DNA from 2 places in the Arthrobacter sp. Z1-15 genome. Region 2 is predicted to be linked to the other one. Evidence: riboswitches for the same ligand, from Rfam matches in the RefSeq annotation. Region 2 holds a riboswitch; the other holds the start of a gene.
The links. Region 2 has a riboswitch for cyclic di-AMP ahead of M1D40_RS02490 (M23 family metallopeptidase). Riboswitches for the same ligand answer to the same signal wherever they lie in the genome.
Positions count from the first base shown of each region.

Region 1 (15,507 bases), 1.3 Mb from region 2:
GGAACGGGTGAAGAAGCTGTTGCGGCGGCCAGCCCCGGCCGCGCCGGATCGGCAGTAGGCGGCCGAGCCGCTGATTCCGCCGTGAGAGCTCCCTGCGGCCGGCGGGCCCGGGTGTTTGGGCGAGCCCGCGGCTAGACTTTCGGGCATGACGGACCGTCCCCGGATCCTGGTCGTGGAAGATGACCGCAGCCTGGCGCGGATGCTGGCGGAGCTCCTGGAATCCGAAGGCTATGCAGTGACGGTGGCCTTCGACGGACAGCGGGCCCTGCACGAGGGGCTGACCCACCCGTTCGATGTCCTCCTGCTGGACCGCGGACTGCCGGCCATCGAGGGGCTCGATGTCCTGGCCCGGCTGCGCAGCCGGGGCATCTACGTGCCCGCGCTGGTGCTATCCGCTCTGGGAAACCCGGCGGACCGGGTGGAAGGCCTGGACCGCGGCGCCGAGGACTATCTGGCCAAGCCCTTCGACATTGACGAACTGCTGGCCCGGCTCCGGGTGCTGCGGCGCCGGAATGTTCCCCGCGCGCCTGCCCTGCCCGTGCCCGGCGGAGTCCTGGATACCACCGGACGTACCGTGACCACCGACTCGGGCGAGGTGGTGGTCCTCTCCGACCGCGAAGGTGCCCTCCTGGAACAGCTGGCACGCCGCCCCGCGCAGGTCTTTCCGCGCGCTGACCTCCTGGACGCCGTGTTCCCGGACGCGGACGACGACGGCGTGGTGGACACGTATGTCCATTACCTTCGGCGGAAGCTGGGCAAGGGCATCGTGCTGACGGTGCGCGGCATCGGATACCGGCTCGGAGCTCGGACGTGAAGCACCCCGGGGGCAACCCGGAAGATGCCGAGCTGACGCGCGCGTCGCTGCGCTTGGCCGTCCAGTTCACGGTCCTGGTTGTGGTGCTGCTGGGCCTGGCCGCGGGGCTGGTGTACGGACTGGTATCCACGCAGACCCGGGAAGCTGTGGAACAGACACTGTCCTCGGCCGCACAGTCCGATTCTCCGCGGGAGGCTCCGCTGGATGTCTTCCTGGCCGTGTACGACGACGGACGGCTGGCTGTTTCCCGCAACATGCCTTCGGGGCTGCCGGACGAGGAGGCGCTGGCCGAAGTGGCTGAGACCGGCGTCGCCCGCCGGGATACCGTGACCGCCGGGGACCGCACCTACGAGGTCCTGACCACCCGCCGCGGCCGCGACGTAGTCCAGGCGGCCGTTGACACGCGTGAATCCACCGAACAGCTCCGGCGCCTGGCCTTGGCACTGGTGGTTTCCGTGGCGGCGGCGGGCCTGGTGGCCGGAGCGGTCTCTGCCCTGGCGGCGCGCGCAGCTATGCGTCCCATGGCTGAAGCGCTGGCGCTGCAGCGCCGTTTTGTTGCGGACGCCAGCCATGAACTGCGGACTCCGCTGACGCTGCTCAGCACCCGGGCGCAGCTGCTGCGGCGCCGGCTCGTGTCCGACGCCGCCGGGCCGGCGCCCCAATCCAACGCTGACGGCAGCAGTGGCCGGCCGGACCAGGAAGCGGTGCAGGCGGCCGACGACGTCGTGGCCGACACCAAGGTGCTGACCGGGATTCTGGAGGACCTGCTGATGGCTGCCGATCCCCGGCAGACCGGCCCGGCGGAACCGGTGAACCTGGTTGTGCTGGCGGAATCAGCGGTGGCGTCGCTGCAGCCCGAAGCCAGGCGCCGCAATCTGTTCCTGGAGCTGGATACTCCGGCGCCGGAGGTTATTGTTCTCGGCGGTCAGTTTGCCCTGCAGCGGATCTTCACGGCTCTGGGGGCCAACGCGCTGGACTATGCCCGGTCACTCGTGCGGGTTTCCGTGCGGCCCAGCGGCAGGGAAGCGGTGATCAGGGTTATGGACGACGGTCCCGGCTTTCCGCCCGGATTCAGCCGGCATGCCTTCGAACGGTTCGCCTCTACCCGGAACCAGACCCGGAAGCCTGCCGGGAACCAGACCCGGAAGCCGGCCCGGAACCAGACCCGGAAGCCGGCCGGGGACCCCGCCGAAAAGGATGGCCGAACCGCTGAACCGGGACCGTCGCGCGGCGAAGAAACTTCAGCAGAGCCGCGGCACTACGGGTTGGGCTTGGCCCTGGTCGCAGAAATAGCAGCCCGTTACGGCGGCAGCGTCCGCGCGCTGCCTGCCGCGGGCGGTGCGGGCGGAGTGGTGGAAGTCCGGCTGCCGCTGGCCGGAAAGCGGCCCTAAGAATCCTCGAAGAATCTGATCCGAAAATGGATGTGTAAGCAACCCACTATTCGGAGGTGAAAACCACTATGGCAATCCGGGACAAGGCCAGGGGACCGCTTGGCTGGATTCTCGGCGTCGTCGGGGCCCTGGCACTGCTGGTTGGTTCTTTCTTCGCCGGCATGGCTACCGCGGATTCCCCGGCGGATCAGGAACAGGCCTCGGTGACCGAGCAGCAGAACGAGGGCACGGAGAACAACACCGAGACGGAAGACTCGGACGCCAGGCCCGACCGCGGTCCGCGTTCCGACGACGACAACGGCGGTTCGGACTCTGAGGCGGACGCCGACAGCGAACCGGATGCGGATGACCGTGATAAGAAGTCCGGCGAGAAGCCTGACTCCGGCGAGAAGCCGGACAAGGGCTCCCGGGGCAGCGACACTGAGATGGGCCGCCCGGACCAGGACCAGGACGCGGATCAGGGCCGGCACGGACACCATGACGGCCACCGCGGCGGCGGCAACGGTCCGGACGACGACGGCGGGCCAGGCTCCGATAACGACGGCCCCGCGGAGGAGGACGACGCCCGGGAACAGGACGAGCCTGCCGCCTAAGGACCGTCAGACCCAAAGGCAGCCAACTCCATCCAGACCGCCAACTGAACAAAAGCCAGCTGAACGAGAATTCAACTGAGACATTCCAACTGAGATATTCCAACTGGGACAATCCAACTGGGACGAGAAAAGGAACGCCCGGCCAATGGCCGGGCGTTCCTTTTGGTTTCACCGAAGGTTTGGGACGTTCGCTTCCCGCCCCTGCGGTAAATCTAGTGCTGCGTGATTACGCTACGCGGTAGTACGCGGCACCGGAACCGACGTTAGCGCTCTGCTGAACAGTCTGGTTGCCGTTCCATCCGCTGTGGATGGCCTGGCCGTCGCCGATGTAGATAGCGATGTGGGCAAAGCCCATGCCGCCGTCGGCGTAGTAGATGATGTCGCCGGGCATCGGGTCAGAGACCGGGGTTCCGTAGGCAGCAAGCTGCGCGGGGGCCAGGTCGCCAACTGAGTGGCCTGCTGCCCGGAGGGCAACTTCCACCAGCACGGTGCAGTCCTGCATGGCACCCATCTGGGAGAAGGCGGAGTTCAGCATGGTCTGGTTGGTGCCGGTAACAGCTGCGCCGGCTGCGGGAGCAGGAGTCACCGAGGAGGCCTGGGTGCTGATGCTGCCGAAGTCTGCAGTCTCTGCAGCGGCGGCCGGAGCGGCGTAAGCAGCTGCCGGTGCAGCTGCAGCAACGGGAGCTGCTGCTGCGGCGCCGCCGGCGTACGTGATGACGTCACCGGGGTAGATGATGGATTCCAGCGCAAGGCCGTTCTGCGCCAGGATGTCATTCAGGTTGACGCCGTACGTGGCGGCAATCTTGCCGAGCGTGTCGCCGGCCTGAACAACGTGGGTGGAGCCCGAAGCCGCGGGAGCTGCTGCCGGAGCGGCAACAGGAGCGGCAACGGCGGCAGGTGCGCTGTAGGACTCGGCTGAGTCGTTGGCAATGACACCGGCAGAGGCCGGAGCCGCCATGCCGAGCATCAGGCCGGAACCTGCTGCCACAACGGCAGCGGTGCTGCCGATGGTGCGTGCTTTGCCGCTGGTGGAGTTCGCAATTGCGGCCCACATTCCGGCGGTCTCGGCACGGTGGCGTCCACGAGTGTTGTTGAAAGACATTGAGTTACCTCTCCCGATACCTGCGAGGTGAGCTGTCGGATGCGGATGGGAGTCACCCGGTCAGCCGTAGAAACCTTTGGCTGACTTAACCCCAAGGATTCAAAGGAACCCGTTTGTGGTTCCCCCGCCTCTGCCGAAGTGTGAATATCTGTGGACCTTGGCCAGCGGCAGAGCTAGGTAACAAGCCAAGGGAGCCGCTTCAGATAACGGCACGACCACTACGCTACAAGACGATTACGGGAGGATAACTATTTAGTAACGGACCTCGCAGTACCGTGTGAGTGGCGCCTCTTTATGCTAGGGGTGGGCCGTGACACTATGGGCCGCGCCTGCCCCTCTCCGGTCCGGCTAGTTCGTCTGGCGGATCACGTTGGCAACGGCGAAATTGCCGAATCCCTGCAGGAGGTCGCCGGGCGCCAACCTCACGTCGCGCACCATTCCCGCGCCCTTCAGAACTGCACCGCGCTTCTCCGGCGGGCTGGACCGGTAATCCCCGCCGTCGGCAAGGACTACGGATTCAGCCTCGACAGCTCCCAGGATCTGCGAGCCGGAGCCGAGCACGGACCGCCCCGTCACCACTGGGCCGTTGGCCAGCCGGGCGCTGTCGCCGACCGCAACCGCATCTGCCCGGCCGGCTTTGAGCTGCACGCTGCCGGGGCCCAGCGTAATGTCGGATCCCAAAAGGATCATCCCGCCGTGTTCGGCGGAGACATAAGCCCCCGGGTAAAAGACATTGCGGTGGCCGATCACGCAGGAGCTCTCATTGTCGGCCTGAAGTACGACGCCGGGATAAAAAACATTTCCTTCGCCCAGCTGTACTTTTGCGGAAATCAGCGTTGATGACGGATCCAGGATCTGCTGCGTAGTACAAAGCTGCAGAACTTCCGCGACGGTGAGGAATCCAAAATCCTGGCGAATACTGTCGGCATCTGTTCGCTGAGGAGCTGGCATCTTCTTCTCTTTCTTCGTCATCTGGCCGGAACGCAAAGATCAGCGGGAACCGGGAGCACTCCTAGCCTACCCGCCCCTGCGCGTGCGCCGCCGCCCCGGGAAGCCCGGGGAGTGCAGGTAGCGCGCAAATTTCTTACAGCAGACTCATACCGTGCTGAGGACCTAATACACCATGATGGGAGCGGGAAAAACATTTACCGGACGGGTAAGGAATGCGCGCATGATGAGCCAAAGAGCCACCGGGACTGTTTTGGAGACCGCCCAACTCACTCTGGAACCTCTGCACCCGGACCATGCTCCGGAAATGGTGCAGGTCCTGGCGCATCCGGGACTTTATGAATTCACCGGCGGGCTGCCGCCGGGACTGGAAGTGCTGACTCACCGCTACATCCTCCAATCAGGCGGAGATCCATCGGGCGCGCAAATATGGTTGAACTGGGTTATCCGGGCTCGGGATACTGGATCCGCTGCGGGTTTTGTCCAGGCAACGGTCGATGCCGGCAGCTTGACGGCGGATCTCGCCTGGGTAGTGGGTGAGGAACATCAGGGTCGAGGCTATGCCACGGAAGCAGCTCAGGCCATGGTGGACTGGCTCATCCGGCAGGGCGTGGGCCGGTTTTCCGCCGGCATCCACCCCGCAAACGTTCCCTCCGCAGCGGTAGCGGCCCGTATTGGGCTCCTACGCACCGGGCTGCTTGATCCTGACGGTGAGGAGATCTGGAGGCTGAACTAGGACCGCAGATATGCCAGGGTGGCGAGGACCCGGCGGTGGCCACTGTCTGACGGGGCCAGTCCCAGCTTCGCAAAGATATTGCCGATGTGCTTGCTGACAGCAGTCTCCGAAACGGAAATGGCCGAAGCAATGGCTGTGTTGCCCAGCCCCTCGGCAACCAGCCCCAGAACTTCGAACTCCCGGGGAGTCAGGGACCTGATGGGGTCCCGGGTGCTGCGCCGGCTGAACAGCTGGGCGATGACTTCCGGATCCATCACGGTTCCCCCGGAGGATACGCGCCGCAGGCCGTCAACAAATTCCCCGACGTTGCCCACGCGTTCCTTTAGCAGGTAGCCCACACCCTGGGCCCCGGAGGCCAGCAGCCTGCTGGCGTAGCGGTCCTCTACGTAGGCGGAAAGGACCAGAACGGGAAAGCCGGGCACCCGCGCCCGCAATTCCAGGGCTGCTTTTAGTCCCTCGTTCGTGAAGGTGGGCGGCATCCGCACATCCAGCACCGCACCGTCTGCCCCGCCCGGCTCGAAGGCTGCCAGCAGGTCATCGGCGTTGTCCCAGGAACCCACGACGTCGAATCCTTCGCCCCGGAGCAGCAGCTCCAGTCCGGCGCGCAGCAGCGCATCATCCTCAGCTATTAGAAGGCGCACGGCAGTTCCACCCTGACTTTCGTGGGCCCGCCACCCGGACTGGCCAGCACCAGCCTGCCGCCAAACGCCGCGGCCCGCCGGGCAATCCCGGCAAGCCCGGTTCCGGAGCCCTCGGCAGCATCAACCGGTCCCACCCGCGCGCCGCCGCGCCCGTCGTCGTTCACCTGTATCACCAGGACATCCTCCCGAGGAGTTGATTCGGTGTGCAGCACCACGTCGATCCGTGACGCGTCGGAGTGCTTCGCCGCATTGGTCAGGGCCTCGGCGAGGACAAAATAAGCAGCTGATTCCACCGCCGCCGGGGCACGCTCCAGCCCGTGCACGTCCAGGGAGCAGGGGATGGGGGAGCGGCTGGTCAGCGCCGAGGCCGCACCGCCCAGGCCCAGCTCGTCCAGGACCGGCGGATAGATGTCATGCACGGCGGCACGCAGGCCGGCCAGCGCTTCGGACGCGGCATCCTGGGCGCGCCCAATGAAGGGCACGGCGGCGGCCGGGTCGGTCTCGGCAGCACGCTGCGCGAGCCCCAGCATCATGACGACGCCGACCAGCCGGTTCTGCGCGCCGTCGTGCAGTTCCCGCTCAATGCGGCGCAGCTCCGCGGCGTGCGCAGTGAGAGCACTGGCCCGGGCTGCGGAGAGCTCGGAAATGCGCTGCGACAGGTCGGCATAGCGGCGGGGCGAGAGGATGGCGAGAGTTCCCTCGCTGATTCTCCGGGCCATCCACGGAAGCAGAATCCAGGCGGCAACCCCGTACGCCGCTCCAAGCAGCATGGTCAGGAGGGCATCACCCCAGCTGTGAATGGCGATGGTCAGCTCCAGCGGCGAGTCCGGAGGGAACAGGGGCCAGAACGGGGCGGCCGCTATATACAGCACGGAGCCCAGGGGCAGCACCAGGGCCAGGATGCCTGCCAGCAGGGCAAAGGCACTGTGGAACAGAAGCCAGGACAGGTCGCGTTTGGACTCCGGAGCGCTGAGCAGGGCCGCCAACTGGGCGAAGGAATACCGGCCGGTGAGCCGGCGCCGTTCAAAGGGAACCACAGCCGCAGCGAATCCGGCGGCCCGTCCCTGCGCCCGGGCGGCAAGCCGGTCCAGGACCTCCAAGAGGCCGGGAACCGCATACAGCCCGACGCCGAGGGCGATGAACGGAAGCAGCACCAGCCCGGCAACCAGGATTCCCAGCGAGCCCAGCCAGTAGCCGGCCTCGCGCAGGAGGAAAGCCGCATCCCGTAGGCGGGTCTGCAGGCTGGCACGGCTGGGGAGTCTCACCTGATGAATTATGCCCGAGCGTCCGGACAGTGTCGGTATAGCCAGCTATACCCCAAACCGGGCTGTTGGCTGTATCGGATCGCGTTTCACCAATCCGTAGCGTCGGTGGAAGCAAAGACCCCGCCACTAAACCGCTCAAAGGATGAACCCCATGTTTTCCGATCCTTCCGAATTTCCAGACCTGGACGTCCCCGCCGCCCTGCAGCTGCAGGGCGTTTCGAAGAGCTACCGCTCGGGCAGCACCACGGTGCCGGCCCTCCGCGACGTATCCCTCGCCGTACCGGCCGGAACCTTCACCGCGGTCATGGGCCCCTCCGGTTCGGGCAAGAGCACCCTGCTGCAGTGTGCAGCCGGGCTGGACGCCCCCGACAGCGGCCGCGTGCTGCTGGGAAGCACCGAGATTTCCGGAATGCGCAGCAAGGCATTGACCCGCTTCCGCCGCGATCACGTGGGCTTTGTCTTCCAGTCCTACAACCTGCTGCCCCAGCTCACCGTGGCCCGGAACGTCACGCTGCCGCTGCTGCTGGCCGGACGGGGGAGCGACGACGCGTGGCTCGACTACGTACTGGAGTCCGTGGGGCTGGCAGGGCTGGGCGAGCGGAAGCCGCAGGAGCTTTCCGGCGGCCAGCAGCAGCGGGCAGCAATTGCCCGGGCCCTCATAACCCGGCCCGACGCTGTTTTCGCCGACGAACCCACCGGAGCCCTCGACTCCGGGACGGCCCGCCAGGTGCTGGACCTGCTCCGGCACACGGTTTCGGTCCTGGGCCAGACAGTGGTCATGGTGACCCATGATCCGGTGGCCGCCGGCCACGCCGACACCGTCATTTTCCTTGCGGACGGACGCCTCGACGGCAGCATGACCGGTGCAACCGCGCTGGACGTCAGCGAACGCATGGCCATCCTTGGGGAGCACTGACATGTTTTCTCTTGCCAAAGCCTCGATCCGGCACCACCGCGGCGGTTTCGCCGGAGTATTTGTGGCCGTCTTCCTCTGCGCCGCGCTCATCACCGCCATGGGTATCCTCATTGAATCGGGACTTCGCGGCGGCATCGCAGCCGAGCGGCTGAAGGGAGCCGACGTCGTAGTGGGCGCCCCTCAGTCGCACCCCGTGGTGGAGGACATGGATGCTCCCTTCTCCGAGCGTGTCCTGCTTCCGGCCGAAGCCGTCGCGCAGATCGCATCCGTTCCGGGGGTCGAGGAAGCTGTCGGCAGCGTTGACATCCCCCTGGCCACGGCAGACGGCACGAGCGTGTCCGCCGCCGGGTGGGAAAGCGCCGCCCTGGCACCGTACGCGCTGTCGTCGGGAGAAGTTCCCGCGGGTGAGAAGGACGTTGCGGTGGACGAGAGCTTCGGGGCGGATCCCGGCAGCAGGCTCGTCCTGAGCCACGGCGGTGTTCCGGCGGAGTACACGGTCACCGGCATTGTTTCGCCGGAGGCCGGCACCGAGGCCAACGACGCCGGTGCCGCGGGGCCCGCCGTTTTCCTGAGCACCGACGGCGCGGCGGCTCTCTGGCCGCACGGGGACACCGTGGCCACGGTGGGTGTTATTGCCGGCGCGGATGTCCGTCCGGAGCAGCTCGCCGCGGATATCGAGTCGCAGGTGGCCGGAGTCGTTGGCTACACCGGGGACCGGCGCGGCGATGTGGAGAACCTGGGCGGTTCCGCCGCCCGTTCCACGCTGCTGCTGTTCAGCGGGTCCCTGGCCGGGGTGGCGGTAATGACGGCGGTGTTTGTGACCGCCGGAACCCTGTCCCTGTCTATTCTGGGCCGCCGGCGGGAATTCGCGATGCTGCGTGCAGTGGGAGCCGGAGCCAACCAGACCCTGGGCCTGGTGGTCCGCGAAGTCCTGCTGGTTTCAGGGACGGCCGCAGTGCTGGGCGCTGCGCCCGGATTCCTGCTCGCCGGGTTCCTGGGCAGCCAGTTTGCCGCCGCCGGGGTCATTCCCGAAGGTTTCCGGCTGGCCTTCAGCCCGCTTCCGGCGCTGGCCGCCGTCCTGATCAGTATTGCGGCCGCAGTGGGCGCTTCGCTTGTTGCCGCCCGCGGCACCGTCCGCACAGCACCGACAACCGCGCTGCGCGAGTCGGTCACCGAGAAATCACAGCTGGGCCGCGGCCGCGTCATTACCGGGCTGGCGCTGCTGGGCTCAGGCCTTGCCGCCGCGCTGGTTCCGGTGGCGGTGCCCGGGACTGCCGGTCTCGCTGCCGCAGCCTCCAGCATCCTGCTCCTGATCATCGGTGCCGGAGTCCTCGGGCCCTGGCTGGTGGCGGGGGTGCTGAAACTGCTGCAGCCGCTGGTCCGCCGCAGCGCATCGGCATCGCTGATTCTGGCCGAGGCCAATGCCACGGCGTTCCCGCGCCGGCTGGCCTCGGGGATCATTCCGCTGGCGCTGGCCATCGCGCTTGGATCCGTGCAGTTCTTTATGCCGACAACCGTGGCTGCGGAAGCCGAGCGGCAATCCCGTGACGGAGTGGTGGCCGGTTACCTGGTCAGCGCCCCGGGCTCCGGAATCTCCGGGGAACTGGCGGACAAGGTCGCCGCGCTGCCCGGCGTGGAAGCCACGTCTCCCGTGGCCCGCTCCGCAATCCTCGCGAAAGCCGCGTTCCTGGGGATGGAGGACGGAGTGCAGCCCTACGCCATCCAAGGTCTGGCTCCGGAGGACCTGTCCGGAACCCTGGACCTTGGGGTGAGCGAAGGGACGCTGGACCGGCTGTCCGAGCCGGGCACCGTGGCGCTGAGTACGGCGCTGGCCCGGGAAACCGGTACAGAGCCGGGGGAGGAGTTCGCCTTCTACTACGGTGACGGAACCGAGGCGACAGCGGTCGTCGTCGCCACCTATGAACGGGGCCTGGGATTCGGCGACGTCGCGGTGGCCAACGACACCCTGCGCGGCCACACCACTACGGGTCTGAACGACCATCTGCTGGTCAGCGCGGAAGATGATGCGGATCCGGCAGCGCTGACCGCTGCGGTGGGCGAGTTGGGCCTGACGGTACTGGACAGGGAGGAGCTGGGCGCCGCCGGAGCAGCAGAGCGCAGCGCCGAGTCGTGGGTCTCCGTCCTGGCGATGCTGGTGCTGCTGGGGTACCTGGGTATCTCGGTGGTCAATACCCTGGTGATGGCGACCGCACGGCGCCGCCCCGAACTGCTGCTGCTGCGCACCCTGGGAGCCTCCGATGCGCAGCTGCGCCGCATGACGCGGCTGGAATCGGTGCTGGTAGCCGTGACCGCCGTCGTGCTGGGCACGGCGCTCGCCGTGCCGCCGCTGATGGGTATTGCCTTCAGCGTCTCCGGCCAGCCGGTGCCGACAATTCAGCCGGTGGCATATCTGCTGCTTGCCGGCACGACGGCGCTGCTGGGCCTGGGCTCCATAGCGGTGGCCACGCGTGCCGCGCTGCGTCGGCCGGCAGACTGACAATCGAGGTCCGGGCGGGGCAGCAGCGGCGGCTGCTGCCCCGCCCGGGCGCGTTCAAGGGCCTTCCGGGGCGCGGCTAAGATTGCAGCTCGGGCAAGACCCGGCACCCACCTCCACCACCGTGAACAGGATTTCTCTCTTTTGAGCATTGACCCCCCTTCCGTAGTCTCCTCCGAACAGTCGTCCCCGCAGCCGCAAACGGCCTCCGGCCGGGCGGTACCTGCAAAAGCAGCCGGCAAAACGCCCCGCGGCGCACGGGTCCCGGCACCGGATGCCCTGGATCCCCGCACCAAGACCGTGATCGGTCTCCTGCTGGTCTCGTCCTTCGTGGTGATCCTGAACGAAACCATCATGAGCGTGGCCCTGCCGCGGCTCATGGCAGATCTGAACATCACCGCCGGAACCGCGCAGTGGCTGACCACCGGCTTTATGCTGACCATGGCGGTGGTGATTCCCGCCACCGGGTTCCTGCTCCAGCGCTTCTCCATGCGCGGCCTGTTTATGACCGCCATGTCGCTGTTCAGCGCCGGAACCCTGCTGGCCGCACTGGCCCCGGGGTTCGGAGTGCTGCTGGCAGGACGCGTCATCCAGGCCGGCGGCACCGCCATCATGCTCCCGCTGCTGATGACCACCGTCCTCAACGCCGTCCCCGCCCACCGGCGCGGACGCATGATGGGAACCATCTCGATCGTCATTGCCGTGGCTCCGGCCATCGGCCCCACCGTCTCGGGCATCATTCTCAGCGTCCTTGACTGGCGCTGGATGTTCTGGCTGGTCCTGCCGATCGCAGTGCTGTCCCTGATCGTGGGAGCGCTGAAGGTCCAGAACCTGACCGAGTCCAAACGCGTCCCCTTCGACATCCTCTCCATTGTGCTGTCCACCTTTGCCTTCGGCGGACTGATCTTCGGGCTGAGCAGCATTGGCGAAGCCGCCTCCGGCAAGGCAATGATGCCGCTGTGGATTCCGCTAACCGCCGGCGTCCTGGCCATGGCCGGATTCATTCTCCGCCAACTGGTGCTTCAGCGCACCGACCGGGCGCTGATGGACCTGCGGACCTTTGCGAGCAAACCCTTCGTCGTCGCCATCGTCCTGGTTCTTGTCAGCATGATGGCCCTGTTCGGATGCCTCATTGTTCTGCCGCTGTACCTGCAGACGGTCCTCGGGCTCACCACGCTGAACACCGGACTGCTGCTGCTGCCCGGCGGGGCTGTCATGGCAGTTCTGTCACCGATCGTGGGCGGACTGTTCGATAAGTTCGGTCCGCGTCCGCTGGTCATCCCCGGAGCAATCGTGCTCAGCGCCGCGCTGTGGGGCATGACTGCCCTGGACGAAAACAGCCCTGTTGCCCTGGTGATCGTGCTTCACTGCCTGCTGAACACCGGACTCGGATTCATTTTCACTCCTTTGTTCACCTCGGCTCTGGGTTCCCTGCACAAGTCGCTGTACTCCCACGGCAGCGCCATCATCAACACGCTGCAGCAGCTGGCCGGCGCCGCCGGCACGGCCGTGTTCATCACCCTGATGACCACGGGGACCACCGCAGCGGTAAACGGCGGCATGGCGGCTGTACCGGCCGCAGCCGCCGGAGTTCACACGGCCTTCTTCTGGGGCGCGGTCATTTCACTGGTGGCCGTGGCGGCATCATTCCTGGTGCGCCGTCCCACCAATGAACTGCCCGACGGCGTAACCCTCCACTAACCGCACCGCTGCGGTCCCGGCTCAGGAAATGAAGGGGCCGGGACCGCAGCTCGGATTAGTTTCGCAATCCCTCGGCGGAATGTGCCCCGGGCACTATTTCATTGGCACCCTTCGGCTAAACTGTTTCGAAGGGGTGGTCCAGAATTATATGAATAAGGAACAAGACCACGTGGCTCAGAAAAGACAAGTTCTGCTGATTGACGACCTGACCGGTGATGACGCACAGGAAACTGTGAAGTTCGCCCTGGACGGCGCTCAATACGAAATAGACCTGACGACCGAGCACGCTGCTGAACTTCGCGAGAAGTTGAGTCCGTATCTTTCCAGCGGGCGCCGCCTGCGCGGGGGAGCTTCCGGGCGCAGCGCCCGGCGTGAATCTGCGCCGCGCAGCGATGACAGCCGAAAGATCCGCGAATGGGCGATTGACAACGGCTATAAGCCCAGCGCCCGCGGACGGATCAGCCAGGAAATTCGAGAGGCGTACAGCGCCGCTCATTAGTGCGATTCCGCGGCGTTCACCTGCCGCGGCCCGGGCAGGATGCTTTCACGGGGGCAGGAATGTTCCCGCCCGGGCGCACCCGGCAGACCTTTGTTCCGGTTTGCCCGGTCCGGTCATATGGCGTGACAATCCGCCATATTTCCCCGTCTCCGCGTCATATAACGCGCTTCTGGAGTTTCAGTGCGGCCTGCCGCATGCTGGTTCCAGCCCCTCCGCACGGCACCCGGCACCGGCCGGAGAGGGGACGCACCCGCGTTGCCGGTGGATGAGAGCCTGCGTCCACACCATCCAGAGCAGCTGAGAGACCTGCCTCCGCGACGCTGCAGCTTCCCCAAGGACATTTCCATCCGGAAGGGTGCTAACGGCAGGAACGATGGAAGGAATACCCATGTCGCCTGACCGCATTTCCACCAGCCACGCCGGTTCACTGCCCCGAACCCCCGAACTGATAGCCGCCAATGCGGCCCGCACCTTCGCCGCCGACGGTTTCACGCTCGAACGAACCCCTGAGTTTGAATCGCTATTAGCCGCAGCCGTTCTGGACCTGGTGCAGCGGCAGAAGGATCTCGGCATTACCATTCCGGGCGATGGTGAATACGGTAAGGCCATGTCCAATGCCGTGGACTACGGCGCCTGGTGGACCTACAGTTTCCAGCGCACTGCGGGACTGGAACTTACCGAATTCAATCCGATCACCGCCGCGCCGATTCGCAGTGAACCGGGCACCATTCGGCTGACCTCATTTGCCGACCGGCGGGACTGGACCAGATTTGCCGCAGCCTATTCGGATCCGGAAAGCGGGATTCAGCTCGGGCGGAACGCCACTGCTTTTCCCACGGCCACCGGTCCCATCAGCTACACCGGCCACGAGGCCCTGTCCAGCGATATAGCCAACCTCAAGGCCGGGCTGGCCGCCGCAGACCTTCCCTCCGGGTTTATTACGGCATTGTCACCCGGGTCGGCAAGCCGAATCGGGAACGGGTTCTACGCGAGCGAGGAAGAATTCATCTGGGCCTGGGCGGATGTCCTCCGGGAAGAATACAAAGCCATCGTTGACGCGGGGCTCACGGTACAGATCGATGATCCCTCAATTGCCGAAAACTGGGACCAGATCAACCCCGAACCCAGCGTCGAGGACTATCAGCGGTTTACGCAGATCCGTGTGGAGGCACTGAACTACGCCCTCCGCGGGCTGCCCGAAGAGCAGATCCGCTTCCATGTCTGCTGGGGATCCTGGCACGGGCCCCACACCACGGACATTCCCTTCGCTGACATCGTGGATCTTGTTCTGGGCATCAACGCCGGCTCATATTCCTTTGAGGCTGCCAACGTCCGCCACGAGCACGAGTGGACCATCTGGCAGGACAAGCAGCTTCCGGACGGCAAGGTTCTGGTTCCGGGCGTGGTCTCGCATGCCACCAACGTGGTGGAACACCCGGAACTTGCGGCCCAGCGGATAGAGCGCTTCGCCTCCCTCGTAGGCCCGGAAAATGTTATTGCCGGCACCGACTGCGGTCTGGGCGGCCGGCTGCACCCGGACATTGCCGTTGCCAAGCTGGAGTCGCTGGGCCGCGGCGCCGAGATTGCGGCGGCGCGTCTCTATCGCCGCGCATCTTCCGTGCGCTGAGCGCTGTACCGCGGCGGGTGCGGGGCGGCAGATGACCGTCGGACCCGCACCCTTGACGGACTGCTGCGGTCCACGCATACTCGGTCACTAAGCGATTAGTTAGTTCGCCGGAATGAGTGACCAACGATGCGATGGAGCCGTTATGACGACCACTGAGACCCTTCCTGCCCCTTTTGACCCCACGGCGGTGCAGGATGTGGACAGCGACCTGTATCTGCTGGACAACCTGCTCGATGACCAGGCGAAGGATGTACAGGCCCGCGTCAGGGAATTTGTGGACAATGACCTGCTGCCGGTGATCAACGAATACTGGGAGCGCGCGGAAGTCCCGTATGAACTGATTCCCAAGCTGGCGGCACTGAACATTGCCGGCGGAACGATCAAGGGTTACGGGTGCCCCGGCATGACCCGGCTCGCTGCCTCTACGGCTGCTGCTGAGCTCGCGCGCGGCGACGGTTCCATCAATACCTTCTTTGGTGTGCACTCGGGCCTGGCCATGGGCAGCATCGACATGCTCGGGAGCGAGGAACAGAAACACCGCTGGCTGCCTTCCATGGCCCGCTTCGACAAAATCGGGGCGTTTGCCCTGACCGAACCGGGCCATGGATCGGACTCCGTTTCCCTGGAAACGTCCGCCCGCCGCGAGGGGGACAGCTACGTCCTGAACGGCAGTAAGCGGTGGATCGGCAACGCGAGCTTCGCCGACGTCGTCATCATCTTTGCCCGTGACGAAGCGGACTCCGCAGTGAAGGCTTTTGTGATGGAGAAGGATGCCGACGG
Region 1 is NZ_CP096454.1:1,857,535-1,873,041, forward strand. Features, by position in the region: gene M1D40_RS08540 (FUSC family protein) at 1-58, shown strand, start outside; gene M1D40_RS08545 (response regulator transcription factor) at 146-814, shown strand; gene M1D40_RS08550 (sensor histidine kinase) at 811-2,205, shown strand; gene M1D40_RS08555 (hypothetical protein) at 2,274-2,798, shown strand; gene M1D40_RS08560 (LysM peptidoglycan-binding domain-containing protein) at 3,025-3,900, opposite strand; cyclic di-AMP (ydaO/yuaA leader) riboswitch at 3,904-4,053, opposite strand; gene M1D40_RS08565 (hypothetical protein) at 4,249-4,851, opposite strand; gene M1D40_RS08570 (GNAT family N-acetyltransferase) at 5,072-5,584, shown strand; gene M1D40_RS08575 (response regulator) at 5,581-6,225, opposite strand; gene M1D40_RS08580 (sensor histidine kinase) at 6,213-7,490, opposite strand; gene M1D40_RS08585 (ABC transporter ATP-binding protein) at 7,642-8,406, shown strand; gene M1D40_RS08590 (FtsX-like permease family protein) at 8,408-10,903, shown strand; gene M1D40_RS08595 (MDR family MFS transporter) at 11,045-12,601, shown strand; gene M1D40_RS08600 (histone-like nucleoid-structuring protein Lsr2) at 12,750-13,100, shown strand; gene M1D40_RS08605 (cobalamin-independent methionine synthase II family protein) at 13,489-14,727, shown strand; gene M1D40_RS08610 (acyl-CoA dehydrogenase family protein) at 14,870-15,507, shown strand, end outside.
Region 1: another riboswitch for cyclic di-AMP. It lies ahead of M1D40_RS08560 (LysM peptidoglycan-binding domain-containing protein); the one in region 2 lies ahead of M1D40_RS02490 (M23 family metallopeptidase).

Region 2 (15,507 bases):
CTTGACGCCGATGTCGCGGACCCTGGCGGCACGGACGGCAAACTCCTCCGACTCCTGCTCGGGCCGGCCGAACAGTTTGACCAGGGTCGCCCCCGGCGCAGAGAACCGCTCGGTCATCTGCGTTCCCATCGAGGCATTGTGATTTGCGGCTTCGCGCCGCAGCCCCGCCAGCTTCCCGCCCATGCGGCGGGCCGGAATGAGGAAAACCGGCAGCAGCAGCATGGCCAGCACGGTCACCTGCCAGGACGTATTGAGCATGACGATCAGGGTCAGCACCAGCGCGACGACGTTGCTCACCACACCGGAGAGGGTTCCGCTGAAGGCCTGCTGCGCACCGATGACGTCGTTGTTGAGGCGGCTGACCAGGGCGCCGGTGCGGGTGCGGGTGAAGAACGCGATCGGCATTTTCTGCACGTGGTCAAACACCGCCGTACGCAGGTCCAGGATTACCTGTTCGCCGATCCGGGAGGAGAACCACCGCGTCGCCAGCGACACTCCCGCGTCCGCAACGGCCACTGCGGCAATCAGCAGTGCAAGCCGGATGACCAGGCCGGCAGTCGAGCCTGCAACTATGGCGTTGACGACCTCACCGGCCAGGACCGGGGTGGCCACCGCCAGGAAAGCCCCCAGCGTGGACAGCAGCACAAAGCCGATCAGCTGCTTCTTATAAGGAGAGGCGAAAGTGATGATCCGCCGGAGCGTCTCCCGGGAAATCTTGTTGTCGCTGCCCCTGGCTGTGGAGATCTTATGAAGGGAACTCCACGCCGCGCCTTCCATGCTCATGTTGCCGCCTCCGTTGTATGCACTCTTCAGTTTAAGCCTCGGCACCGACACTCCATTCCCGCCGCTCCTGCCGCGGTTTGCGGCGGGGTCTGCGGCCGGGCCTGTGGCAGGTTTGCGGCATCGGCTGCGGGGCCTGCGGCGGACACCGGCCGGACGCGGCGCCGCCCTGCGCCCTTCAACAGCGGACGGCGGATGTGCCGGCCACCACATCCACCGGCGGGTCCGCTGGTACACTTCCATTCGCTGCACCCTCTCCCGGGTTGCCGGCAGACGAGGAAGGCTTCCATGCCCACGGTGCTTCAACCACTGCATGCTGCGTCCGGTGACGCCGACGTGCAGTATGCCGTGGTGGGGGTGCGCACCGGGGAATTGAGGGCCGCCGCCGACACCGTGCTGCGCGCGGCAGGCCTGCAAACGCTGCACGTCGACGGCGATTCGGCGGCCATACGGGCGATGCGGGACCACGACGTCGTTCTGGGCGTGGTGGATTCGGCGATGCTGCGCACCGCACTGCCGGACCAGCTCCGCCGCCTTCGGCAGGAGCCTTCCGTCGCCGGCCTCCCGGTCATTCTGTTGTCCGGTGCCCAGGACCTGGACATTGAGGCGATGGTCCGTTTCGGCATTACCGACTTCGTTGCCGGCCAGGTGCAGGAAACTGATCTGGCCGCGCGGGTGGCGCTGGTCCTCGCCCGCAGCCGCGCCACCAGGCGGCGCAAGGTAGCGGCCGCCCGGCTGCGGGACGACACCCGTGCCATCTCTGCTGCACTGCGCGGCACCAATGACCCGGAACGCATGGCTGCCCTCGTGGTGCGCGGCCTCGGCCGCACCTTCAACGCCTGCCACGTCCGGCTGGAAACGTTCGCCGGGGAGCGGGTTCCCCAGCTGTCTGCCGCCTGGAACCGGGCCCGTCCGGCGGAGGACCTTCTGCCGGTTCCCCCGGAGGAAGCGCTCCACCTGTGCGCATCGCTCTGGGAGCGGGAGACCGTCCTGGTGGTGGAGGACCACCACAGCCCCGACGATCCGGACAGCAGGGTCCTGACGGTTGCTGCCCCGGCACCGCTGACCACCTCCGTATTCGCACCGCTGGCCCACGGGGACCAGGTGCTCGGCTATATCTGGATCGCGGGAACAACAGGCGCGCGGCACTGGAGCAGGACTGAGCTGTCCCTGATCCAGCATGTCTGCGGAAACCTTGCCCACGGGTTGGTGCAGGGACACCTCATTACGGCGCAGCGGGAGGTGCTGTCCCGGTTACGGGAGCTGGACCAGGCGAAAACCGATTTTGTGGCCACGGTGAACCATGAACTGCGGACGCCGCTGACCTCTATCACCGGCTACCTTGAGCTGATCCTTGACGGTTCCGCCGGTGAGGTTCCCCCGCACATGGTCGAGATGCTGGACATCGTGGGACGCAACGCAGCGCGGCTGAACCAGCTCATATCGGACTTGCTGACGATCTCCCGAAGCGACGCGCGTGCCAGCCGTGCCGTCGAAGAAATCGATGTGGCCGCTTTGCTGGGAGCGGTGGCAGCGGCTTTGGCGCCGGCCGCGGCAGCGAACGAGATCACGCTCGCACTGGGGCCGGTGACGGTGCCGCTCCTCGTCGAGGGGGACAAGGCTCAGCTGGAACAGGTCTTCACGAACCTGATTTCCAACGCAGTAAAGTTCACTCCCCCGGGCGGAACCGTGGATGTGCTCGCTGACGCGGTCAGCACGGATTCCGGACCGCAAATCCGGGTCAAGATAGCCGACACCGGCATCGGAATTCCGGAGGCGGACATTCCGAAGCTGTTCCGGCGGTTCTTCCGGGCCTCCAATGCCACGGCTGCCGCGATTCCCGGCACCGGCCTCGGACTGGCGATCGTACAGGACATCGTTCTTCAGCACGGCGGAGAACTCGACATCAATTCCGTGATGGGCCGGGGCACCACGGTCACGGTGCAGGTTCCGGCACAGCGCTAGCAGGGCTTGGGCTGCAGGCGGCTCAGACGGAAATCCGTTCCGGAAACGCATAACAGTTCAGCGAGGATCCGCGGCTGAAGCCCACCAGCGTCATTCCGGCGTCCGCCGCCAGCTCCACTGACAACGACGACGGCGCGCTGACCGCGGCCAGCACGGGAATGCCGGCAAGCTGGGCCTTTTGCACCAGCTCGAAGGACGCACGCCCGGAGACCTGCAGGACCGTTCCGCGCAGCGGCAGCATCCCGGCGCGCAGGGCCCAGCCCACCACTTTGTCCACGGCATTGTGGCGTCCGACGTCTTCCCGCAGGCACAGCAGCTCCCCGTCGGCACTGAACAGCCCCGCCGCATGGACACCGCCTGTGCGGTCAAACACCGTCTGCTTCCGGCGCAGTTTCTCCGGGAGTCCCGCCAGCACCGAAAGGGGGACCCGCACGTCGTCCTCCCCCAGGGAGAAGTGTGATGACTTGCGCACCGCTTCAATGGACGCCGTGCCGCAGATGCCGCAGGAGCTGGACGTGTAGACGTGCCGTTCCATGGATGTGTCCGGAGGCGCCGTTCCCGGCCGCAGCTGCACGTCCACCACGTTGAAGGTCTGCTGTCCGGACTCGTCGACGCCTGCGCAGTAGCGCAGGCTGATCAGCTGTCCCGGGTCCCAGATGATGCCTTCCGAGACGAGGAACCCGGCGACGAGGTCAAAATCGTCACCGGGTGTCCTCATGGTGACAGTAAAGGAGCGGCCGCCGACACGGATCTCCAAAGGCTCCTCGCCTGCCAGCACGTCTTCGCGCTTGGTGACTGTTCCGTCCGTGCGGAACTTCGTGATGTGCGCGCGCCGGGTAACCCGTCCCATTCCGTCTCCTTAACCGCCGTTCCTCATGTGCCCCTGGCCCCATTTAAACCCAGTGCTCGGGCCTGCACCATCCCCGGTGACTGCTTAGTGTGCCGGAGGTTCGTTGACGGTCCAGGGCAGCGGCAACGCAGTGACTGCCTCGTCCTTGGTGCACCCGGCGTCGGGTACCACCATGATCGCATCGGCATCAGCAATGCCGCGCAGCATTCCTGACCGGAAATAGGGTGAGGGCAGCGCCCGCCCGTTTTCAATCCGGCAGGGCACCAGACGGGTCCGTCCCGGCAGCGGCTCAATGTCCACGCCCGCCAGGACGTGCCGTTCCGGCGACAGGGGCGCACCCCGCAGCCCGTCCAGAAGCGGTGACAGCACAGTGAACACCGCCATCATTGCGGCGAGCGGATTTCCGGGCAGGGCTACGAGCAGCCGTCCGTCCGGAAGCCGCGCCAGCATGGTGGGATGGCCCGGGCGCATGGCGATGCCGTTGATCAGCATTTCCGCGTCCATGTCCTCCAGTGCCTGCCGGAGGTGGTCCGCCTCGGATCTGCCGGTGCCGCCTGTGGTGATGAGGACGTCGCCGGAGGACATGGCGATGGACGTTTCATCCGTGGCATCGGTGCTCAGGGCGGCCACCACGTCCTCGTAGCGGTCGGACAGGCGCCTGACGACGTCCATCCGGCCGCCCAGCATCGTGACCAGCTGCGGCAGCTGCGGCCCGAAGGTATCCCTGACCTGGCCGGATTCCGGGATACCGTACTCAATGACCTCATCACCGGTGAGCAAAAGCGACACGCGCGGCGCACGGAGCACCGGCAGGGTGTCGTGCCCGCACACTGCGGCCAGGGCGATGTGCGCAGGATTCAGCAGTGTGCCGCGCCTGATCGTCACTTCCCCGGCTGCTGCCTCTTCCCCGGCGGGACGGATGTGTTCGCCGGTCCGGGGCTCATCGCTGCGGGCAGATTCGCTGAGGGACAGCACCGGGCTGTCTCCTCCGGAGAGGATCCCGCTTTCCGAGCGCAGCACGCTGTGCGCTCCGGCGGGAATCACGCCGCCGGTCAGGATGGCGACGGCCTGACCCGGCTGCAGCGGCCGGCGTCCGGACTCCTTGTGGATCTGCCACCGTTCCGTCTTGGGTTCCTGATGCGTCACCAGCCGCCACGGCGGGGCACCGGCCACGGCCCAGCCGTCCATCGCGGACGAGGCATAGTGCGGGACCGGCTGCAGGGCGGTGATGTCCTCGGCCAGCACCTGTCCCAGTGCTTCGGCCAGGGGAACAGTTTCATAGGGCAGCGGCCGGCCCGCCGAGAAAGCCAGGCTGCGCGCCTGCGCCCAGGGCGAGTTGGGCTGCAGCGGAAGTATCACGGGAGTGGAATTGTCAGTTGTCATTGAAGTCTCCGGTTTCGCCGTAGTTCTTGCATTCGCGTGCCGCCACGCGCATTGCTGCGCCCATGGCGACGGCGTCGTCTGCCTGTCCGCTGCCCGCCGCCAATCCTGCCGCGAATCCGGCCACAAAGGTAGTCAGCGGAGCAGCGGGACGGACCACCGAGTGCGCGGCGGCGGATGCCAACTGCAGCACTGCGTCGACGTCCACCGCGGTTCCTTCCAGCTCCAAGGCGGTCAGCAACCGGCCGCACCACGCTTCGAGTTGTTCTTCCTGGCTTGCCATTCCCTGCTCCTTAAGCTGGCCTTCTCCCACACGCCGGGCCTTAGATGTCTGCGGGGCGGCCGGTTTCCACCGACCATCGCCGGGCGTCCTCCCACGTGTCGATATCAGCCGTGCTGTGGGCGGGCACCGCAACGTCCCTCCTCTGCACCCTAGCAAGGAGCCTCTTCATCGAGAGATTTTCCAGCCCGCCAGGCCTGTCGTGCTGCCGTACCGCCGCACCCAAATCAGCGGTCAGATACAGTGCGGCCAACGGCTGCGCCCGGCCGGATTCGTCAACCGCCATCAGTGACCGGGGTTGCTCTCCCTCCGTTGCGCAGCCCTGGGAATCGGCGGCCGCGGCAGCCAGCAGCGTACCGACAGCGGCACCGATGAACGGCATGTCGCAGGCAAGAACCAGTGTCCAGCCCGGCGGCGGCCTGCCGATGCGGGCATCAAGCGCCGACAGCGCAGTCGAGGCTGCTGCCACCGCTGCCGCCGGCCCGGAGAACGGCGGGTCCTCCCGCACCAGCAGGGCGTCCGCACCGGCGCCGGCGACAGCCGCGGACAGGCTCTCGGGACCGGCGACGGCTACCGCTGAAGCCGCAGCCGCAGCATCCAGGGCAACGCCCAGCAAGGTACGGCCGGACACCTGCAGCAGCGCTTTGGGCGTCCCGTCCAGCCGCGAAGACCTTCCGCCGGCCAGGATAATGGCGTTGAAGCGGGGCAATTCCCCGTTGGCGTCAGGCATCAGGCTGCTGTGCCGGCGTCCAGGAACTGGTTCCACTGCGGCGCCGGACGTTCAAGTTCACGGATTTGCCATCTCGCGCCCCGCGGAGGCTGGGGCCGGAACCTCAGCTGCCACCCCATCTGGCTGAGTGTCCGGTCGCCCTTGGCATTGTTGCAGCGCAGGCAGCAGGCGACCATGTTCTCCCAGCTGTCCCCTCCCCCTCGTGACTTGGGCAGGACATGGTCCACTGTCGAGGCGGCTTTCCCGCAGTAGGCGCACTGGTGACCGTCGCGCCGCAGGACCCCGCGCCGGGTTGCCGCCGTGCCTTCCCGATACGGGATCTTCACATACCGGTGCAGCAGGATCACGGAGGGCCGGGGAAGGATTTCAGTGGGGCCCACCACCGGGTCGCCGCTCTCCGCGACAACGCTGGCTTTGCCGGAAAGCACCAGCACCAGTGCCCGGCGGAAGCTCACTACCGCCAGCGGCTCGTAGCCGGCATTCAAAACGAGAGTGCGCATGCAATTCCTCTTCGCATGCCGGTCCGTCGGCGGAGCAGTCCACCGACGGAGGAGGACGATACTTCGGATGATATGGAAAAGAGTATGCCCCGATCCGGGTCTTGGCCATTTCCCGCGGCAGTACGGGGCTTAAACGGCTCAAGGGCCCTCCCCGAAGGAAGAACCCTTGACGGCCGGTGATGGAACCGGCGGTACAGCTGGTGGCGGAGTGCCTATCCGACCCGGATGTATACGCCTCCGGAGCCCAGCTCGGCCGGTGCTACGACAGTCGAATTGCCGTTGAAACCACCGTGGATCGCCTGGCCGTTACCGATGTAGACAGCGATGTGGGCCATGCCCATGCCGCCGTCGGCGTAGTAGATCAGGTCGCCCGGGACGGCCTGAGAAGCGCTCACGGTGCTGCCCAGGGACAGGTAGCCTGCAGGCCAGTCGTGGAAGCTGATGCCGGCTGCAGCAAGCGAGTTTGTCGCCAGCATGGTGCAGTCCTGCGAGACGCCAAGCTGCGCGTAGGCCGCTGCGGCAATGATCGCAGCCGTCCCCGAGGAAGCGGCGGGGGCTTCCTGTGCAGCAGCGCCGGATGCGGCGGGTGCCACAGCGCCGGATGCGGCGGGTGCCACAGCGGCTTCCGTCGATTCCAGTGCCGGGGCTGCGGTCTGCTGTGTTGCTGCGTCCAGCTCTGCGCCGCTCTGTGCCTGCACTGCAATTTCCGGCTGCGGTGCAGCAACAGGTGCCTGGATAACGCCGGCCGCTGCGGGGCGGTCGAAGTTCACCGTGGCGGTGTGGGGCACCGTCAGCGGCGCGGCAGCAGTCAGATCGAGGGTGCTGGTCTGGACGTCGCGAGCCAGTTCGGATCCGGAGGCGTTAGCCGCGACGCCGGTGCTCAGGACAAGTCCTGATGCGGCGACAACGACAGCTGCCTGGCGTCCTACGGTTCCGGCGTTGGCGGTTACGGCCTGGGCCAGCGCCGTCAGCGGTGCGGTGCGTTCTACCGGCGCCCGGTGGCGGGCGCGCTCAAGTGTTGATGACATGTTGGTGCAATCTCCGTTATCTGGCAGCTGCGCTTAGCTGACGCGGACGAAGCTTGCGCCGCCCAGGTAGGAGAGCGGGTGCAGAACGGTGTTCATACCGTTGAAGCCGCCGCTGATGACCTGGCCGTTGCCCACGTAAATGGCTACGTGGCCGGCAGTGATGACGAGGTCGCCGGGCTCAGGCGAGCCGACAACGGAGCCGTAGGCGTAGAACTGTGCCGGTGCGAGGTCGCCAACCGACTTGCCGATGGAACGCAGTGCCTTCTCGACCATGGCGGTGCAGTCCTGGGCGACGCCGATCTGGCCGTAGGCGGAAGCCACGAGGGCTGCGCCAACGCCGCTGGCAGCGGGTGCCGGAGCCGGAGCCGGAGCGGGTGCTGCCGGTGCGGGCGTGTTGGCTGCGGGGGCTGCAGCGGGCGCGGTGTAGACGTTGCTGCTCACGGCGGCCTGCTGGGTCTGTACGGCAGCAGCCTGCTTGGCCTGCTGGGCCTGAGCGGCAGCCTGCTCCTGGGCAACTGCGGCGGCGGCGGCAGCGGCTTCCTCAGCTGCAACCTGTGCGCGGTAGTCCGCACCGGAAACAGAGGAAACGGACTGAAGCGTTGCCAGTTCGAACGGCGCCTGTGCCGACACCGAAACGGCTCCGGTGGAGGTGACTGCGCTGAGCGGAGTGGCTTCGAGGGCCTGGCGTTCGGTGCTGACGGCTGCCTGGGCGGGCAGGCCCGCTGCGAGGACGAGGCCGGAAGCGGCGACGACGACGGCGGCCTGGCGGCCAATGGATCCAGCGTTGGAGGTAACGGCCCGGGATAGTGCTGAAATCGGGCTCGTCTGAGTGGTGACCGCGCGACGGCGGCCGTGAGCTACTGATGACACAAGTTTGCCTCTCCCAATGCCTACGAGGTGAGCTGTCGGATTCGGATGGGAGTCACCCGGCTGCTGGACCGTAAGGCCCGTGCAACTTAACCCCTAGGGCTTCTTGCGAAACCCGAATGTGGTTCCCCCGCCTCTGCCATGCGATGTAGCGAACGGATCTCAAACAGTGGCAGAGCTCGGCGATCTGTTCGAGAGTGCCCGATCTTTGGCCGATCAGGCACGAGGAAGAGCGTACAACAACATTTGCTTAATGTCACGTTCCGGTCACGGAATGGTTATCCTGCGGTCACAACCAACCGAGCGGATCGACAACTTCCCCGTTAACCATGACCTCGAAGTGCAGATGGCAGCCTGTGGAGGCGCCTGTGGTGCCGCTGGCACCAACCAGGTCTCCGCGTTCCACGCTCGCTCCCACACCCACCGCGAGGTTGGACATGTGGTTGTAGGTGGTCTCCACGCCGTTGCCGTGATCCACGACGATCCGGTTACCGCCCCCGCCGGCGTGCCAGCCGGCGAAGGTAACGGTGCCGGAAGCGGCAGCGGTGACATCGGTGCCGCAGGCTGCTGCGAAGTCCTGGCCGCGGTGCAGCTCCCCGGCGCTGCCGGTGATGGGGCTGACCCGGTAGCCGAAACCGGAGGTTTGAACCAGGTCCGCAGCCAGCGGAGTGGCAAGAGTACCCTTCGCGGCACCTGCGGCTATCTCCGTGCCCGAGGCCACCACTACTTGGCGCAGCTTCGCATCCGGATCAAACTTGCTGCTCAGCGCAGCGCGCTCGAAGTCAACGCTGGCGTTGGGATCAGCGGAAACCACTACAGCTTCCTCGACGGCGGCAGGCTGCATCTCCTGGACTGGCTCGCTGACGGCTGCGGTGGTGGGAAGGGCCACGGTAAGGATCAGGCCCGATGTTGCTGCGGTGATGGCGACCTTCTGTGCTGCATCACCGATGGAGTTCGATTTGGTTTCAGCCCGGCGGCGGCCTGAGGCCTGTCCGTTCCGGGGACGCGGGGCGGTAGCCGGAGCAGACGCGCGGCGTCTGCCCGGGGCAGCGTGCTTCGACAAGATATACCTCTCTCATATGCCTGCGAAGTTAGCTGTCGGATTCGAGTAGAGAAACTCGGCCCCACACTCGGCACAGTGCGCCTGTAAGCGGCTGTGTGCTGATGCTGGAGGCTTCACCCCAAGGCAGCCTCGGCTGCCAGTTGATGGGTCCTCCGCCCCTGCCTGAACGGTCTGTAGTTCCGGGCCAGTGGCAGGGTTCGGCGGAAGGCCCGGATAACGGTGCTATTTCAACGTCAGTAAGTCACTATAAGGGACGGCGGCCAAAAGAGACCATTCCGTTATCCGGCGGTGGACACAAACACGTGTGAGGCGACCTCTGGAGGAAGCTCCAGGGCTCCTTCGATGCCCGGCACCCGCACCGATATGTAGCCCGCCACCACCTCGGCCGTGAGCTCGGCCCCGGGGCGCAGCCCTGCCTCGTCCAGCTGGGTCAGCAGCTCCGGTTCCACCTGCACCGGCTCGGCCAGCCGGACCAGCGTCAGCTTGGTTCCGGGCTCGGCGGCGGCCACTGCGGCAACGAGGTTTGTGACCCCGTGGTGGAACAGCTCGGCGGCCGTGCCGCCGATTCCTTCCAGTCCCGGGATGGGATTGCCGTACGGAGATTCGGTGGGGTGTCCCAGCAGTTCATAGAGCCGGCGTTCAACCCGCTCGCTCATGACGTGTTCCCACCGGCAGGCCTCGTCGTGGACATAGGCCCAGTCCAGGCCGATCACGTCCGCAAGGAGCCGTTCAGCCAGCCGGTGCTTGCGCATCACCTCGGTGGCGCGCCGCCGGCCCAGCTCGGTGAGCTCCAGATGCCGGTTGCCGGAAACCACCACGAGCCCGTCCCGTTCCATCCGGCCGATGGTCTGGGACACCGTTGGCCCGGAGTGCCGCAGCCGTTCCGCGATCCGGGCCCGGAGAGCGACAATGTTCTCTTCCTCGAGCTCAAGGATGGTGCGCAGATACATCTCAGTTGTGTCGATGAGGTCCGTCATGACAGGCCGCTCCTATTACTCGTGCGGAAGATTACTCGTGCGAAAGATTCAGGAGAACAACGGCGGACACCGCCGCCGGAGGTCATTATTGCCCCTTACGTTAGCTTATTTGTACAGAGTGCAGATAATTCCGCCCACCGCTGGACCGCCCGCAACCGTCGGTCACGAATGGCTGGGAAACCGGCCGGTGGGGCAGAATGGAAAGGCACATCAGAGCACCCTGCCTACCGCTTGGAGCGATTACCCATGGGCGAAACCGCCGCGCTTAAGATCCCCGCTGAACTCCTTCCACTGGACGGCCGGTTCGGAGCCGGCCCCTCCAAGGTGCGTCCGGAGCAAATGGAGGCCCTGGCACGCGCCGGAGCCAACCTGCTGGGCACTTCGCACCGGCAGGCTCCCGTCCGGAACCTGGTCGGCAGCATCCGAGAGGGACTCTCGAGCCTGTTCCGCGCTCCCGAGGGCTATGAGGTCGTGCTGGGCGTCGGCGGCTCCACTGCTTTCTGGGACGTGGCTTCCTTCGGCCTGGTGGACAACAAGGCCCAGCACCTGTCCTTCGGCGAGTTCGGTTCCAAGTTCGCAGCCGCCACCAATAAGGCGCCCTTCCTGGCGGCTTCCTCCATCATGAAGGCCGAGCCCGGCACGCGCCCGGATCCGGCGGCCGAAGCCGGCGTCGATGTCTACGCCTGGCCGCAGAACGAGACCTCCACAGGTGTCGCCGCGCCGGTGCGCCGCGTGGAAGGGGCCGACGACGGCGCCCTGATCCTGGTCGATGCCACCTCCGCTGCGGGCGGACTGGACGTGGACCTCGCCGAATCCGATGTCTACTACTTCGCGCCGCAAAAGAACTTCGCCTCCGACGGGGGCCTGTGGCTGGGCATGTTCTCCCCCGCCGCCCTGGAACGTGCCGCGCGGATCAATTCCTCGGACCGGTGGATCCCGGACTTCCTTAACCTCCAGACAGCCATCGACAACTCGAGGCTGAACCAGACGTACAACACGCCGTCCCTGGCCACCCTGGTGACCCTCAACGCGCAGGTTGAATGGCTGAATGCGAACGGCGGCCTGGCCTTCGCCGCCGGCCGCACGGCGGACTCCGCCGCCAGGATCTACTCCTGGGCTGAGGCGTCACCGGTGGCCACACCGTTTGTGGCCCGCCCCGAAGACCGGTCCAACGTCATCGCCACCATTGACTTTGACGAGAGCATCGATGCCGCCGCCGTCGCGAAAACCCTGCGCGCCAACGGCGTCGTGGATGTGGAACCGTACCGCAAGCTCGGCCGCAACCAGCTGCGCATTGCCACTTTCGTGGCGATTGAGCCCGACGACGTGAGCGCATTGCTCCGCTGCATCGACTTCGTTATCGAAAACTCCTAGCCGCGCCGCGGTCCGCTGTCGCGGGCCCGGCTCCGGCCTGCAGGATCCGCGGGATCCGGACGCTACACAGTGTCCGGGTCCTGCTCCGTTTCACTGGTGGACAGGTGCAGCCGCCGGGGCCGCGCGCGGTCGTAGGAGATGCGCAGGTGGTGGGACCGCCAGGCCCAGATGAACCCCACGACTGCAGTGATGATCCCCGAAGCAGCAGCAACGCCCAGGCTCCAGCGCGGGCCGAAGCTGTTGGAAACCCACCCCACCAGCGGGGCGCCCAGGGGTGTGCCGCCCATAAAGATGGCGAAGTACAGGGCCATCACCCGCCCGCGCATCACGGGGGTGGTGGTCGTCTGGACATAGGCGTTGGCGCTGGTCATCAAAGTCAGGGCGAACAGCCCGACCGGAATCAGCGAGACCGCAAACCACAGCAGCGTCGGCGAGGCAGCGGCTACCAGACAGGCCGCGCCGAAAGCCCCGGCGGCCCCGAAGATGAACCGCAGCCGGGGTTTGTCCCTCCGAGCCGAAAGCAGCGCTCCGGCCACGGACCCAACCGCCATCACCGAGTTCAGCAGCCCAAAAACTCCGGCGTCCTGCCCGAACTCGGTTCGGGCCATTGCCGCAATGTAGACCGCGAAGTTCAGCCCGAACGTGCCGACGATAAAAATGGCCAGCATCACCATCATCAGGTCCGGCCGGCGGCGGACATACCGAAGTCCTGCCCTGATGCGGCCTTTCCCCGGAGCTGCCTTGGGCAGGACCCGCAGTTCGCTGCTGCGCATCTTGAGCAGGGCCAGGACCATCGCGCCAAAGGTGAACGTATTAATAAGGAAAACCCAGCCGGGCCCCACGGCGACCGTGAGCAGGCCGGCCGCAGCCGGGCCGATCAGGCGGGCGCCGTTAAAGGAGGCGCTGTTCAGGGCGACGGCGTTGGGCAGGTCGGTTTCTCCGACGACTTCCGAGACGAAACTCTGCCGTGCCGGCGCGTCGACGGCGGAAACCACGCCCAGCGCCAGCGCAAAGGCGTACACGTGCCATAGCTGGGCCCCGCCGGAAAGCACCAGGACGCCCAGGCCGAGACCCAGCGCAGCCATGGCCACCTGCGTGAAAAGCAGGACCTTGCGGCGGTTGTATGTGTCGGCAATCAGCCCTGCCCACGGCGCCAGCAGCAGCTGCGGGCCAAGCTGCAGCGCCATGACGATTCCCATCGCCGCTGCATCCTGGTTGGTCAGGATGTCATAAACGAGCCAGTCCTGGGCAGTCCGCTGCATCCAGGTGCCGATGTTGGACACCAGCGCTCCCAGAAACCAAATGCGGTAGTTGAAGAGCCTAAGCGAACGGAACACGGCTCACCGCCGATCCATGAACAACTGGAAAACCCCTGCCCCCGGCACTGCCCTACCTGTCCTCCTGAGTCCTGTCCTCCTGCTGTGCCGTCCCGGACTGCCCGGCGTCGTCGTCGTCGTCGTCGGTGCCGGCTTCAGCTTCGGCGCGGGCCAGGGCGTTTGCCTGTTCCTGTGCTTGGGCGGCTTCCTCCGCCGCGACGTCCTCGGGCCGGACCCGCTCCGACCACGGCACCCACTCGGGAGCGAGAACAGCGTTTTCGGAGGGGAGCAGGCCGACTTCACAGACCGTTGCCGCCTTGCCGCGCGGCACCCGGGCCACCGTGGCGTACCACTGCCACCCGTTGTATCCGGGACGAAGTGCCTCGAACCGGTGGGTGACCAGGCGTTCGGCATCCGCAGCGGCACCCGCGTAGGCACCGATCTGCTCGGCCGGAACTACTTCGAGAAGTCCTGCCCGGGCAGTATCGACGGCGGCCGCCAGTACGGCGTCGGGCTTGGACGGACGGCGCGGCGTGCGCCGTGCCTTGGCAGCGGGAGCGCCGGCGGACCCGCCGGACGATTCTGCCGGGGTGGGTTGTTCAGCAGCAGCTTCGGAAGATGATGTTGCGCTCATGGTCATGCAGCGACTCCGCCTTATACGTCCAGATCATCGGCGACGGCACGCAGGACGGCCGCCACCTTGGTGGCATGCTTCTTGTCGGGATACCGGCCCTTGCGCAGGCCGTTCGAGACTGCATCCAACAGTTTAATAAGGTCTTCGGTAATGACTGCCATGTCATCGGCACTTTTGCGCGTCGCCCGCGCCACCGACGGCGGGGCTTCCAGGATGCGGGCCGAGAGGGCCTGCGGCCCCCGGCGGCCGTCGGCAACGCCGAACTCCATCCGGGTCCCCGGCTTCACCTCGGTCACACCGGAGGGAAGGGCCGAGGCGTGCAGGAACACTTCCTGCCCCTCGTCCGTGGCCAGAAACCCAAAACCTTTACCAGTGTCGAACCACTTGACCTTGCCGATGGGCACTTCGGTTACCTCGTTCTTAGCTGTTGAGTGCGGCAGTAGTAACTGCCGCAGTGTTCCGCAACCCGCAGTGCCTGCCGTGTGCCGGAATGCACGGCCCGGGTACTCCCTGAGATACCAGGTGCATCCAGATACTGTCCATCCAGATACTACGGGAGAGATCCTACGGGGAAGTCTGTTCCCTTTAGAATATCCCGCCCCGGTATTCCTCCCCGGTGCCCGAGCCTTTGGACCCGGTCATTTCCGCTGTTAGCGTTAAGCGCCATGGACACCAGCACACCTTCCGCCGGCCGGACACCGCACCGAACGGCGCCCGAGGGGCCGCGGTGGCGCCGGATCCTCATCGGCGCAGCTGCCCTGCTTGCAGTAGTGGGACTGCTCTGCCTGGCGGTGGTTGTGCTCTCCGGGCTGCGGTCGGAAAGCATCTGGCCCGGTTACGCCGCGGGTGCCTTTTACGCCCTCCCTGTGGCGTTCCTCCTGATGGCAGGCCTGGTAATTGACGGAATCCGCCGCAGGCGACGCGGCTGATCCGTCCGTTTTGGCGCCGGGTCGGGTAACGTGGAGACGATGTCCGCGATCCGAGCTTTAGCCGAAGATCTAGCTGCACGCAGTGATGACCAGCTGCGTGAATTGCTCGCGGCCAGACCAGATCTCATTCTTCCCCCGGTTCCCGATTTCCAGGCCCTCGCGGCCCGGGCGTCAACCCGGATCAGCGTCCAGCGCGTGCTGGAAAAACTCACCTCTCCGGAACTGCAGGTCCTCGAAGCCGTGGACCTGACCACCAACGAGGACTCCCACCTCAGCACCACGGCCTCGTGGTTGAAGAGCGCCATTGCCGGCTCCACCATCAAGGCGCTGGATTCCATCCTGAACCACCTGCACACCCTGGCCCTGCTGCGCCGGGCCACACCGCATCCCGGTGCTCCCAAAGCCGATGCCACCCGCCGGTTCTACCTTCCGGTGGCGGTGCTGGGCGAAGCGCTCGGGGCGTATCCGGCAGGCCTGGGACGCCCGTATTCCACCCTTGCCGTCCAGCATCCCGAATTCGGGCAGCGCCTGGTCGGGATTGTGGAAGGACTGCGCCGGAGCGGCATTCCGATGGAGCGGGCGGATACGCCCGCAACTGCGGCGCACTCCCTGCACCATTTGGTGTCGGACCCGGCGGGCTGGGCCCGGCTGATGGCCGATGCCCCGCCCCAAACGCTGGAGCTGCTGCGCCGTTTCAAGTACTCCCCCGTCGGCGCCATTCCCAAGAAGGCCGCCATGGGGCGGGCTGTCCTGGACAACCCCTCCCCCACCCCGGTGGAGTGGCTGATGGCCCGCGGCCTGCTCGTCCCCCTGGACGCCCTGCACGTCGAACTC
Region 2 is NZ_CP096454.1:510,080-525,586, reverse strand. Features, by position in the region: gene M1D40_RS02535 (ABC transporter ATP-binding protein) at 1-783, opposite strand, end outside; gene M1D40_RS02530 (sensor histidine kinase) at 1,069-2,745, shown strand; gene fdhD (formate dehydrogenase accessory sulfurtransferase FdhD) at 2,768-3,595, opposite strand; gene M1D40_RS02520 (molybdopterin molybdotransferase MoeA) at 3,680-4,978, opposite strand; gene M1D40_RS02515 (DUF6457 domain-containing protein) at 4,968-5,258, opposite strand; gene mobA (molybdenum cofactor guanylyltransferase) at 5,299-5,985, opposite strand; gene M1D40_RS02505 (HNH endonuclease) at 5,985-6,485, opposite strand; gene M1D40_RS02500 (NlpC/P60 family protein) at 6,698-7,513, opposite strand; gene M1D40_RS02495 (NlpC/P60 family protein) at 7,547-8,383, opposite strand; cyclic di-AMP (ydaO/yuaA leader) riboswitch at 8,387-8,544, opposite strand; gene M1D40_RS02490 (M23 family metallopeptidase) at 8,670-9,443, opposite strand; cyclic di-AMP (ydaO/yuaA leader) riboswitch at 9,446-9,656, opposite strand; gene M1D40_RS02485 (metal-dependent transcriptional regulator) at 9,722-10,420, opposite strand; gene serC (phosphoserine transaminase) at 10,667-11,794, shown strand; gene M1D40_RS02475 (MFS transporter) at 11,857-13,131, opposite strand; gene M1D40_RS02470 (DUF3027 domain-containing protein) at 13,184-13,750, opposite strand; gene M1D40_RS02465 (cold-shock protein) at 13,765-14,148, opposite strand; gene M1D40_RS02460 (hypothetical protein) at 14,410-14,673, shown strand; gene M1D40_RS02455 (helicase-associated domain-containing protein) at 14,713-15,507, shown strand, end outside.